DNA from 2 places in the Bradyrhizobium sp. AZCC 1610 genome. Region 1 is predicted to be linked to the other one. Evidence: predicted binding sites of a transcription regulator. Region 1 holds the regulator's gene; the other holds the start of a gene.
The links. The regulator PhoB, encoded in region 1, activates phosphate uptake and scavenging genes when phosphate is short. The targets are predictions, from matches to a motif close to TGTCATNNANCTGTCAT.
Positions count from the first base shown of each region.

Region 1 (5,700 bases):
ACTTCGTCCAGAGCCCCTATGTCTACTGGAAGCAGCTCGCCTGGAGCGGGGCGCTCTTGATCACGCTCACCGTACTTGCCCTGAATATTGGCGCGCGCATTCTTGGCGCCGAGAGGACATCCAAATGACCGATCTCTCCGTATCCGTGAGTAACGCGAGCGGGCCCGTTCCGCAGGTGGTGCTGCCCGAGGCCGCGCCCAAGGTGACCGCCCGCGGCCTGAACTTTTACTATGGCGAGAATCATGCGCTGAAGAACATCAACCTGACGCTCGGCACCCACCGCGTCACCGCCTTCATCGGCCCGTCCGGCTGCGGCAAGTCCACGCTGCTGCGGATCTTCAACCGGATGTACGACCTCTATCCCGGCCAGAAGGCGACCGGCCAGCTGATGCTCGATCAGACCAACATCCTCGACCCCAAGCTCGACCTCAATCTGCTGCGGGCCCGCGTCGGCATGGTGTTCCAGAAGCCGACGCCGTTTCCGATGACGATCTACGAAAACATCGCCTTCGGCATCCGCCTCTATGAAAAGATATCGAAGTCGGAGATGGACGGCCGGGTCGAGAAGGCGCTGCGTGGCGGCGCGCTGTGGAACGAGGTCAAGGACAAGCTGAACGCCTCCGGCCTGTCGCTGTCCGGCGGCCAGCAGCAGCGGCTCTGCATCGCCCGCACGGTCGCGGTGCGGCCCGAAGTGATCCTGTTCGACGAGCCGTGCTCGGCGCTGGATCCGATCTCGACCGCCAAGATCGAGGAGCTGATCCAGGAGCTGGCGGAAGACTACACCATCGCCATCGTCACCCATAACATGCAGCAGGCGGCGCGCGTCTCCGACAAGACCGCCTTCATGTATCTCGGCGAGCTGATCGAATTCGACGACACCAACAAGATATTCACCTCGCCGAGCGATCGGCGTACCCAGGACTACATCACCGGCCGGTTCGGCTAGAGCAAGATCCGGAGGAGATAACACATGGCTTCTGAACACACCGCCAAGGCGTTCGACAGCGATCTTCAGGAATTGACCCGGCTCGTCGCCGAGATGGGCGGCCTGTCTGAGCGCATGATCACTGAATCCGTCGATGCGCTGGTCCGCCGCGACATCCCGCTCGGCAAGCGCGTCGTCGCCAACGATGTCGAGATCGACCGTCTGCAGCATCTGATCGAGGAACGCGCGGTGCTGACCATTGCGCGGCGCCAGCCGATGGCGATCGATCTGCGCGAAATCGTCGGCGCCATGCGGGTCGCCACCGATCTGGAGCGGATCGGCGACCTCGCCAAGAACATGGGCAAGCGCGTCGCGGCGCTCGAAAACGACTTCCAGCCCTTAAAGCTGATGCGCGGCCTCGAGCATATGACCGATCTGGTGCTGACGCAGGTCAAGTCGGTGCTGGACGCCTACGCGGCGCACGATCTGCCGGCGGCGATGGCGGTCTGGAAGGGCGACGAGGAAGTCGACGCCATCTGCACCTCGCTGTTCCGCGAACTCCTGACCTATATGATGGAAGATCCGCGCAACATATCGTTCTGTATCCACCTGATGTTCTGCGCCAAGAACATCGAGCGGATCGGCGACCACGCCACCAATATCGCCGAGACCGTGTTCTACATGATCGAGGGACAGCAGATGCTCGACCAGCGCCCGAAGGGCGACATGACAACGTTTGCCACGGCCGTACCCAATACTTGACAAAGCGTTTCAAGCGAAGTGGGGACCGGTTCGCATAGCAATCAAGTTTACGCAGATTGCGTAGACTTATCTGCGCAGAAAACGCGTCAAACAGAAGAGGCTGAAGAAAGATGAGCGCGCGCATTATGGTGGTCGAGGACGAGGAAGCGCTGACCACGCTGTTGCGCTACAACCTCGACGCCGAAGGTTATGATGTCGAAACCGTCGCCCGCGGCGACGATGCCGACACGCGGCTGAAGGAGCGCGTGCCCGATCTCGTCGTGCTCGACTGGATGCTGCCGGGGCTGTCAGGCATCGAGCTCTGCCGCCGCCTGCGGGCGCGGCCGGAGACCAAGCAATTGCCTATCATCATGCTCACGGCGCGCGGTGAGGAGAGCGAGCGGGTGCGCGGGCTTGCGACCGGCGCCGACGATTACATCGTCAAGCCGTTCTCGGTGCCGGAACTGCTGGCGCGGGTGAAGGGCCTGCTGCGGCGGGCGAGCCCCGAGCGGCTCGCCACCGTGCTGACCTATGGCGACATCGAACTCGATCGCGAGAAACGCCGCGTCGCGCGTTCGGGCCGCCAGATCGATCTCGGCCCGACCGAATATCGCTTGCTGGAATTTTTCCTGGAGCATCCCGGCCGCGTCTTCAGCCGCGAGCAATTGCTCGACAGCGTCTGGGGCCGCGACATCTATATCGACGAGCGCACCGTTGACGTCCACATCGGCCGCCTGCGCAAACTGCTCAATCCGGGCCGCGAGCAGGACCCGATCCGCACCGTGCGCGGCGCGGGATATGCGCTGGATGATCGGTTCGCGAAGGTGGAGCCGTAAAGGCTCCATCGTCGTCCGGGCTCTCGATGGTCGTCCCCGCCTAGTGCGCAATTGCGCACGGGGCGCGGGGACCCATAACCACCAATCTCGATTGTTGAAAAACGCTGGGGCTCCAGCTCAGCCAAACCACAAGCACCTGTGGTTATGGGTCCCTGCGTTCGCAGGGACGACGAACGATTTAGTTCGTAGCCCGGGTGCAGCGAAGCGCAGCCCGGGGAATGTCAGCCAATCGCAAGACCGTCCCGGATTTCGCTGCGCTCCATCCGGGCTACGATAACCGTCCCTTTACCGCGTCGGCTTCGGCTGCTGCCGCCGCCGGTCGGCGGCGGGCTGATAGGCGATGCGCGAGTGGTGCGCGCAATAGGGCAGGCCAGCGAGCGCCTTGCCGCCGCAGAAGAAGAATTCCGGGCTCGAGGGATCGCCGACCGGCCAGTGACAGGTCGCCTCGTTCAGTTCGAGCAGCGACAGCCGCTGGCTCATCGGCACCACATTGTCGAAGGCGACCGGATCGGGCTCCAGCTCCATATCGAAGGCGTGGGCGAGCGCGGTGTTGCCGCGCGAAACCGGGCGCGACACCCGCATCATTTGCTGGGCGGCGGGGCGCGCCTTGCGCTGCCGCGGGGCGGCCGAGGAGGGGCTCTTGGCGCGGCCGGACAGGCCCAGCCGGTGCACTTTGCCGATCACGGCGTTTCGCGTCACATTTCCGAGTTCCGCGGCAATTTGGCTGGCCGATAATCCGGCTTCCCAGAGCTTCTTCAGCTGCTCGACGCGATCGTCGGACCAGGTCAATACCGTCATCGCATTCTTCCCTTCGCATCGCGCCGGCCAAATCAGGGGCAGCACTGGCGACGTCATTCGTCTCAAAAATCCCTGCGGTCAGAATCCCTTAGCCCTCGCCGGGCGCGAAAACCGCGCCGGAACGTCTACGCTTGCACAAATGGACTCTAGGGATCAGAACTGCCGCACGAGATGTCGTACCCGACAGCCCAGAGGCTACAATATGGCGTGACTCTGGCGCAAGAGTCCGGGCCTGGGCGTCCACATGTTCCGACATCTAGGCATTGCACTGCGTGTTTTCCACCACACCGCAATCTTACGGATTTCCTTATCTTGCAGTGCCGGAAAGGCGGCTTCGTGGCGTGTTGACAGCGCTCCCCGCCCACATAGAATACCTCTCACGTGCCGCCCTTAAGAGGCGGCACGTTTCGTTTTCGCAAGACCGGCCGTTGCCGCGTTCGCGCCTATGCACGCGTGTGCTCCGCGGTCGGTCTTGAAAGCAGGTCTCAAACCTTCAGTGATTGCCATGACCAATAGCGCCACGTCGCATCTGCTCCCTGTCTTTGCCAGGGTCGATCTCGGCTTCGAGCGCGGCGAGGGCTGTTGGCTGACCGCCACCAATGGCGAGCGCTATCTCGACTTCACCTCGGGGGTTGCGGTGAATGCGCTGGGCCACTGCCATCCGCATCTGGTTGCGGCGCTGCAGGAGCAGGCGACGAAGCTCTGGCACATGTCGAACCTGTTCAAGAGCCCGGATGGCGAGAAGCTTGCCGCGCGGCTCTGCGAGCAGAGCTTTGCCGACCTGGTGTTCTTCTGCAATTCCGGCGCCGAGGCGATGGAAGGCGTGATCAAGGTCGTGCGCCGCTATCAGTTCTCCAAGGGGCATCCCGAACGCTATCGGCTCGTCACCTTCGAGGGCGCGTTCCACGGCCGCACCCTGGGCACGCTCGCCGCGACCGGCTCCGCCAAATATCTCGAGGGTTTTGGGCCGCCGATGGACGGCTTCGACCAGGTGCCGCATGGCGATCTCGAGGCGGTGAAAAAGGCGATCGGACCGCACACCGCGGGCATCCTGATCGAGCCGGTGCAGGGCGAGGGCGGCGTGCGCTCCGCGCCGCAGGCCTTCTTCAAGGCGCTGCGCCAGCTCTGTGACGAGCACGGCCTGCTGCTGGCGTTCGACGAGGTGCAGACCGGCATGGGCCGCACCGGCGATCTCTTCGCCTACAAGCGCGTCGGCGTGACGCCGGATGTGATGTCGCTGGCCAAGGCACTCGGCGGCGGTTTTCCGATCGGCGCGGTGCTGGCCACCGCCGAAGCCGCCTCCGGCATGTCGCCGGGCTCGCACGGCTCGACCTTCGGCGGCAATCCGCTGGCGATCGCTTCCGCCAACGCCGTGCTCGACGTGATGCTGAAGCCCGGCTTCTTCGACCACGTGCAGAAGATGTCGCTGCTGCTGAAACAGAAACTGGCCTCCGTGGTCGATCGTTATCCCGCCGTGCTCTCGGAAGTGCGCGGCGAGGGACTGTTGGTCGGCGTCAAGGCCGTGGTGCCGCCGGGCGATCTCGTCAACGCGTTGCGCGACGAGAAATTGCTCACCGTCGGCGCCGGCGACAATGTGGTACGGTTCCTCGCGCCGTTGATCGTGACCGAGGCCGAGATCGACTTGTCCGTTCAGATGCTCGAGCGCGCCTGCGTTGCGCTGTCGGGCGCACCGTTGAAGAAGGCGGCGGGATGATGAGCAAGTCGGTCCGTCACTTCCTCGACATCAGCGAACTGCCGCCGAGCGAATTGCGCAACATGCTGGCCTTGGGCGCCGACATGAAGGCAAAGCTCAAGGCGCAGGAAAAACCTGGTGACAAGGGCAAGAAGCCGCTCGAAGGCAAGACGCTGGCGATGATCTTCGAACGTCCCTCGACCCGCACGCGGGTGTCGTTCGATGTCGGCATGCGCCAGCTCGGCGGCGAGTCCATCATGCTGACGGGTGCGGAGATGCAGCTCGGCCGCGGCGAGACGATCGCCGACACCGCGCGCGTGCTGTCGCGCTATGTCGATGCGATCATGATCCGCATCCTCAACCACGACGCGCTGCTGGAATTGGCCGCGCATGCCACCGTGCCCGTGATCAACGGGCTGACGCGGCGCTCGCATCCCTGCCAGGTGATGGCCGACCTGATGACCTTCGAGGAGCATCGCGGGCCGATCGAGGGCCGCACCGTGGCCTGGACCGGCGACGACAACAACGTGCTGGCGTCGTGGGCGCATGCGGCGGAACGTTTCAAGTTCCAGCTCAATGTCGCGACCCCGCCGCAGCTCGCGCCGAACAAGGCGATGAAGGACTGGATCAAGGCAACGCAAGCTCCGATCGTGCTCGGCAACGATCCCGAGGCCGCGGTTCGCGGTGCCGACTGCGTCGTCACGGAT
Region 1 is NZ_JAZHRR010000001.1:128,983-134,682, forward strand. Features, by position in the region: gene pstA (phosphate ABC transporter permease PstA) at 1-128, shown strand, start outside; gene pstB (phosphate ABC transporter ATP-binding protein PstB) at 125-946, shown strand; gene phoU (phosphate signaling complex protein PhoU) at 971-1,687, shown strand; gene phoB (phosphate regulon transcriptional regulator PhoB) at 1,798-2,502, shown strand; gene V1279_RS00640 (GcrA family cell cycle regulator) at 2,788-3,300, opposite strand; gene V1279_RS00645 (aspartate aminotransferase family protein) at 3,806-5,014, shown strand; gene argF (ornithine carbamoyltransferase) at 5,014-5,700, shown strand, end outside.

Region 2 (5,700 bases), 2.5 Mb from region 1:
CCTTTGCGCCGCGACCCAGAATGGACCCGCCGCCCCGGAGCTTCGCCCCCCGATGCGCATGCATGCATCATGGTTCTGGTCCCGATCGATCAACCGAATACAAGTCTGCGACGCGGTATCGCGTCCACGGTGGGCTCGCCTCGGAAATCGTCCCTATGCCGCTAACGCCAAACCTCGTCCCGCCCTCAAGCCTGCCGCCGGGCTCACGACCGTCAAGGGCTGCGTCGCTCCGCGATGGCCTGCGGCCACCCTTGACCGTCGTTCCGCCCAGGCGGCTAGTCGTCTCGGGGTCGGGACGAGGAGATGTCGGTCTTCGTCGAACAAGGAGACGATAGCAATGATCTGACAACGCTCACTCTTGATCACCCCCATACAAGTATTCCAGAGACATCAATGTTTTACGGATAAGCCGCGGCGTACTGGGTCCCCCGCTTTCGCGAGGACGACAGAAGAGAGCAGAGCGACAGCGCCCCTTAAGCCTTCTTCTTCACGTCCTTGACATTGGAAAAGGTAATTCCCTCGGCCCGTTCGCGGGTATAGCCGAGATAGAATTCGTTCTTGGCCATGAACACCGGGTCGCCGTCGACATCATCGGCGATGCCGGAGCCGTTGGCGGCGATGAAGGCCTCGAGTTTCTTGCGGTCGTCGGATGAGACCCAGCGCGCCAACTGGAATTCCGAGACCTCGAATTCCACCGGCAGCGAATATTCCGCATCGAGCCGTGCTTTCAGCACGTCGAGCTGCAGCGGACCGACGACGCCGACCAGCGCCGGTGCGCCGTCGCGCGGCCGGAACACCTGCACCACGCCCTCTTCCGACATCTGCTGCAGCGCCTCTTTCAGCTTCTTCGCCTTCATCGCATCCGTCAGGCGCACGCGACGGACGATTTCCGGCGCAAAGCTGGGAACACCGACGAAGGTGATGTCCTCGCCTTCCGTCAGTGTATCGCCGATCCGCAAGGTGCCGTGGTTGGGAATGCCGACGACGTCGCCGGCGTACGCCTCGTCGGCCACCGAGCGGTCCTGGGCGAAGAAGAATTGCGGGCTGGACAGGCTCATGTTCTTGCCGGTCCGCACCAGTTTCGCCTTCATGCCGCGGCTAAGCTTGCCGGAGCACAGGCGCGCAAATGCGATGCGGTCACGGTGGTTCGGATCCATGTTGGCCTGGATCTTGAACACAAAGGCGCTCATGCGCGGTTCGGCCGCTTCGATCTTGCGCAGGTTCGAATCTTGCGCCCGCGGCGCAGGCGCAAACTTGCCAAGCCCCTCCAGCAAGTCGCCGACGCCGAAATTGCGCAGCGCGCTGCCAAAATAGACCGGCGTCAGGTGGCCTTCACGAAATGCCTCCAGCTCGAACGGCTTGCAGGCTTCGGAAACCAGCGCGAGTTCATCCTTGATCTCGGCGACGTCGAGATTGGCGTTGCGGCCGGCGAGATCGGCGATGTCGATCTGCTCGGTCGCGCCGGTCTTGGCGCCGCCGCCTTCGAGCAGGCGCACACCGCCGTTGACGACGTCATAGGTTCCGAGGAAATCACGGCCGCGGCCGACCGGCCAGGTCATTGGCGTGGTATCGAGCGCCAGCGTCTTTTCGATCTCGTCCAGCAGTTCGAACGTGTCGCGGCTCTCGCGATCCATCTTGTTGATGAAGGTGATGATCGGAATGTCGCGCAGCCGGCACACCTCGAACAGCTTTCGCGTCCGCGCCTCGATGCCCTTGGCCGCGTCGATCACCATCACGGCGGAATCGACCGCGGTCAGGGTCCGGTAGGTATCTTCGGAAAAGTCCTCGTGGCCCGGCGTGTCCAGCAGGTTGAAGACGAGCCCCTCGAATTCGAACGTCATCACCGACGTCACGACCGAGATGCCGCGCTCGCGCTCGATCTTCATCCAGTCGGAACGGGTATTGCGCCGCTCGCCCTTGGCCTTGACCTGTCCCGCCAGATTGATGGCGCCGCCGAACAGCAGCAGCTTTTCGGTCAGCGTGGTCTTGCCGGCGTCCGGATGGGAGATGATCGCAAACGTGCGCCGCCGCGCCACTTCATCTGCAAGCGGCGAGCGGGACGGCGATTCGGAAGTAACGGCAATGTCGGACATGAGGCTCGAGCGTTTGGCAGGGAAAACCGGGCTAATCAAGCCTCATTTGGTGATTGTGGAACCCGCTAGCCAGTCCCATATCCGGTCTGGAAGGACGACCTTCCGATTTCACAGCATTTTTCGCGGGGACGACCCTGCATGGTTCGGAGGGTTGTCATGGCTTGGCTTGTGCTCGTCGCCGCGGGTCTCCTGGAAATCGGTTGGGCTATCGGCCTCAAATACACTGAAGGCTTTACCCGGCTGGTACCGTCGGTGCTAACGCTCGCAGCGATGGCCGGGAGCATCATTCTGCTCGGACTGGCACTGAAATCACTGCCGATCGGAACGGCCTATGCGGTATGGACCGGCATCGGCGCTGTTGGAACGGCGCTTCTTGGCATCGCATTGTTCGGTGAACCTGCCACCGCGGCCCGCCTCGCCAGCATCGGACTGATCGTGGCCGGCATTATCGGCCTGAAGCTGGTCACGACCTGATCAGCGCAGCAGCACCACCGCCCAATAGGTTAGCGCCGCCACGATTCCGGAAGCCGGAATGGTGATGACCCAAGCATAAACGATCGAACTCGCCACGTTCCAGCGCACCGCCGAGACCCGCCGCGCGGCGCCTACTCCGACGATGGAGCCGGTGATGGTGTGGGTCGTGGACACGGGAACCCCGAGATAGGTCGCCATGAAGAGGGTCGCAGCACCGCCGGTTTCCGCGCAAAAGCCCTGCATCGGCGTCAGCTTCGTGATCCGCAGCCCCATGGTGCGAACGATCCGCCAGCCGCCCATGAGTGTGCCGAGCCCCATGGCCGCCTGGCAGGAGATTACCACCCAGAACGGAATATTGAAGTCACTGCCGATGTGGCCCTGCGAGTACAGCAGCACTGCGATGATGCCCATGGTCTTCTGCGCGTCGTTGCCGCCATGGCCGAGCGAATAGAGCGACGCCGAGACGAATTGCAGGATGCGGAAGGCGCGGTCGACCGCAAACGGCGTCGACCGTACCGAGAGCCAGGACACGATCGCGACCAGCATCAGCGCCAGCAGGAACCCGACCAGCGGCGACAGCACGATGGCAAGAAGCGTCTTGGACAAGCCGGTCCAGACCGCCGCTGAAATCCCGGCCTTGGCCATGCCGCCACCGAGCAGCCCGCCGATCAGCGCGTGTGAACTGGACGAAGGAATTCCGAGCGCCCAGGTGATCAGGTTCCAGACAATGGCGCCGACCAGCGCAGCGAAGATCACCGTGGCGTCCACGACGCTCGGTTCGATGATGCCGGTGCCGATCGTATTGGCGACGTGGAGCCCGAACACCAAAAAGGCGATGAAATTGAAGAAGGCGGCCCACATCACCGCATATTGCGGGCGCAGCACGCGGGTCGACACGATCGTTGCGATCGAATTGGCAGCGTCGTGCAACCCGTTGAGGAAGTCGAACAGCAGCGCGACCGCGATCAAGAAGACCAGAATCGGAAGACCGAGCGAGGCGTCCACTTGATTGGCCCTGCCCTATACCTGTTCGATCACGATGGAATTGATCTCATTGGCGACGTCGTCGAAGCGATCGGACACTTTCTCGAGATGCTTGTAGATCTCGGCGCCCACGATGAAATCCATCGAGTTGCCGCTTCGATGCTTGAGAAACAGTTCCTTCAATCCGATGTCGTGGAGATCGTCGATGCGGCCCTCCAGCTTTCCGATCTCCTCGGTAATGGCGGTCAGCATCGCGACGTTGTTTCCGATCGATTGCATCAGCGGCAGCGCGCGACCGACCAGATTGGCGCACTCGACCAGCAGGGTCCCGATCTCGCGCATCGGCGGCTCGAAAATGCGGACTTCAAACAGCACCACCGCTTTCGCTGTCTGCTGCATCTGATCGATGGCGTCGTCCATCGACGTGATCAGGTTCTTGATGTCGCCGCGGTCGAACGGGGTGATGAAGGTGCGGCGGACCGCAGTCAGCACCTCGCGGGTGATGCCGTCGGCGTCATTTTCGAACTGGTTGACGCGCTGGCAAAACACCGGCGTCTCGTCGCCGCCGCGCAGCATGTCCTGTAGCGCCAGCGCACCCTGCACCACCGTCTGGGCATGCCGGTCAAACAGGTCAAAAAACCGCTCCTCCTTGGGCAGAAAGGCACGAAACCAGCGCAACATGGGGGTATTTTCCGTCGTTCAGAAATGACCGCTCGGGCGAGCTGTCACAAAACTGTCATAGAACATTCGAAGGCAAGGCGCGACGGCGGGCCCCCCGGGAGCCGGGTCATCCACCGCTTTGTGGGGCTGAAAAAGGCGCCAAAACCGGTAGCTACAGCGATCTCCGGAAATAATGCGCGATCTCGCCGATCACGCCGCGACGGAAGGTCAGCACGCAGGCGACGAAGATGACGCCCTGGATCACCGTCACCCACTGGCCGAAACCGGCCAGATATTGCTGCATGGCGATGATGACGAAGGCGCCGACCACCGGGCCGAACACCGTTCCGAGGCCGCCGACCAGCGTCATCAGCACGATTTCGCCCGACATCGTCCAGTGCACGTCGGTGAGCGAGGCGTTCTGGGCCACGAACACCTTCAGCGAGCCGGCAAAGCCCGCGATGGTCCCGGAGAGGATGAAGGCGAGAAGCTTGTACTGGTCGGTCTTGTAGCCCAGCGAGATCGCGCGCGGTTCGTTCTCCCGGATCGCTTTCAGCACCTCACCGAACGGCGAGTTGATGGTGCGGTAGATCAACAGGAAGCCGCCGAGGAAGCCGGCCAGCACGACGTAATAAAGGACCGTCGGCTTGGAGAGATCGAATATTCCGAACAGATAGCCTTGCGGAATGCCCTGGATGCCGTCTTCGCCATGGGTGAACGGCACCTGCAGATAAATGAAATACAGGAGCTGCGAGAGCGCCAGCGTGATCATCGAAAAGTAGATGCCCTGCCGGCGAATGGAGATGAAGCCGGTGACGACGGAGAGCGCGGCAGCTCCGGCGACGCCGACCAGAATTCCGAGTTCCGGCGTCACACCCCAGACCTTGAGCGCATGCGCCGTGCAGTAGCCCGCCGTTCCCAGGAACATCGCGTGGCCGAACGACAGCAGGCCGCCATAGCCGATCAGGAGATTGAACGCGCAGGCGAGCAACGCGAAGCACAGCGCCTGCATTACGAAGAACGGGTAGATGCCCGTCAGGGGCACCATGCCCAGCAATACCGCCATCGCGGCGAACACGATCATCTCGTCGCGCATGGCCTGCGGAGTTACCGGCAGTGAATCGTCAGTCAATGCGCTCATGTCAGGCCGCCCGTCCGGTCAGTCCCGTTGGCTTCAACAGCAACACCAGCACCATCAGGACGAACACCACGGTGTTGGAAGCCTCGGGATAAAAATACTTTGTCAGTCCTTCGATCACGCCGAGCGCGAATCCCGTGATGATCGAACCCATGATCGATCCCATTCCGCCGATCACCACCACCGCGAAAACCACGATGATCAGGTCGGCGCCCATCAGCGGCCGTACCTGATTGATCGGCGCCGACAGCACGCCGGCCAGTGCGGCCAGGCCGACGCCAAGCCCATAGGTCAGCGTGATCATCCGCGGCACGTTGATGCCGAACGCGCGCACCAGCGTCGGGTTCTCGG
Region 2 is NZ_JAZHRR010000001.1:2,603,950-2,609,649, reverse strand. Features, by position in the region: gene V1279_RS12435 (peptide chain release factor 3) at 474-2,093, opposite strand; gene sugE (quaternary ammonium compound efflux SMR transporter SugE) at 2,250-2,567, shown strand; gene V1279_RS12425 (inorganic phosphate transporter) at 2,568-3,572, opposite strand; gene V1279_RS12420 (DUF47 domain-containing protein) at 3,588-4,232, opposite strand; gene V1279_RS12415 (branched-chain amino acid ABC transporter permease) at 4,384-5,352, opposite strand; gene V1279_RS12410 (branched-chain amino acid ABC transporter permease) at 5,354-5,700, opposite strand, start outside.
Region 2: a site for PhoB is predicted at 4,275-4,291, ahead of V1279_RS12420 (DUF47 domain-containing protein). Genes of this name have one in related genera too.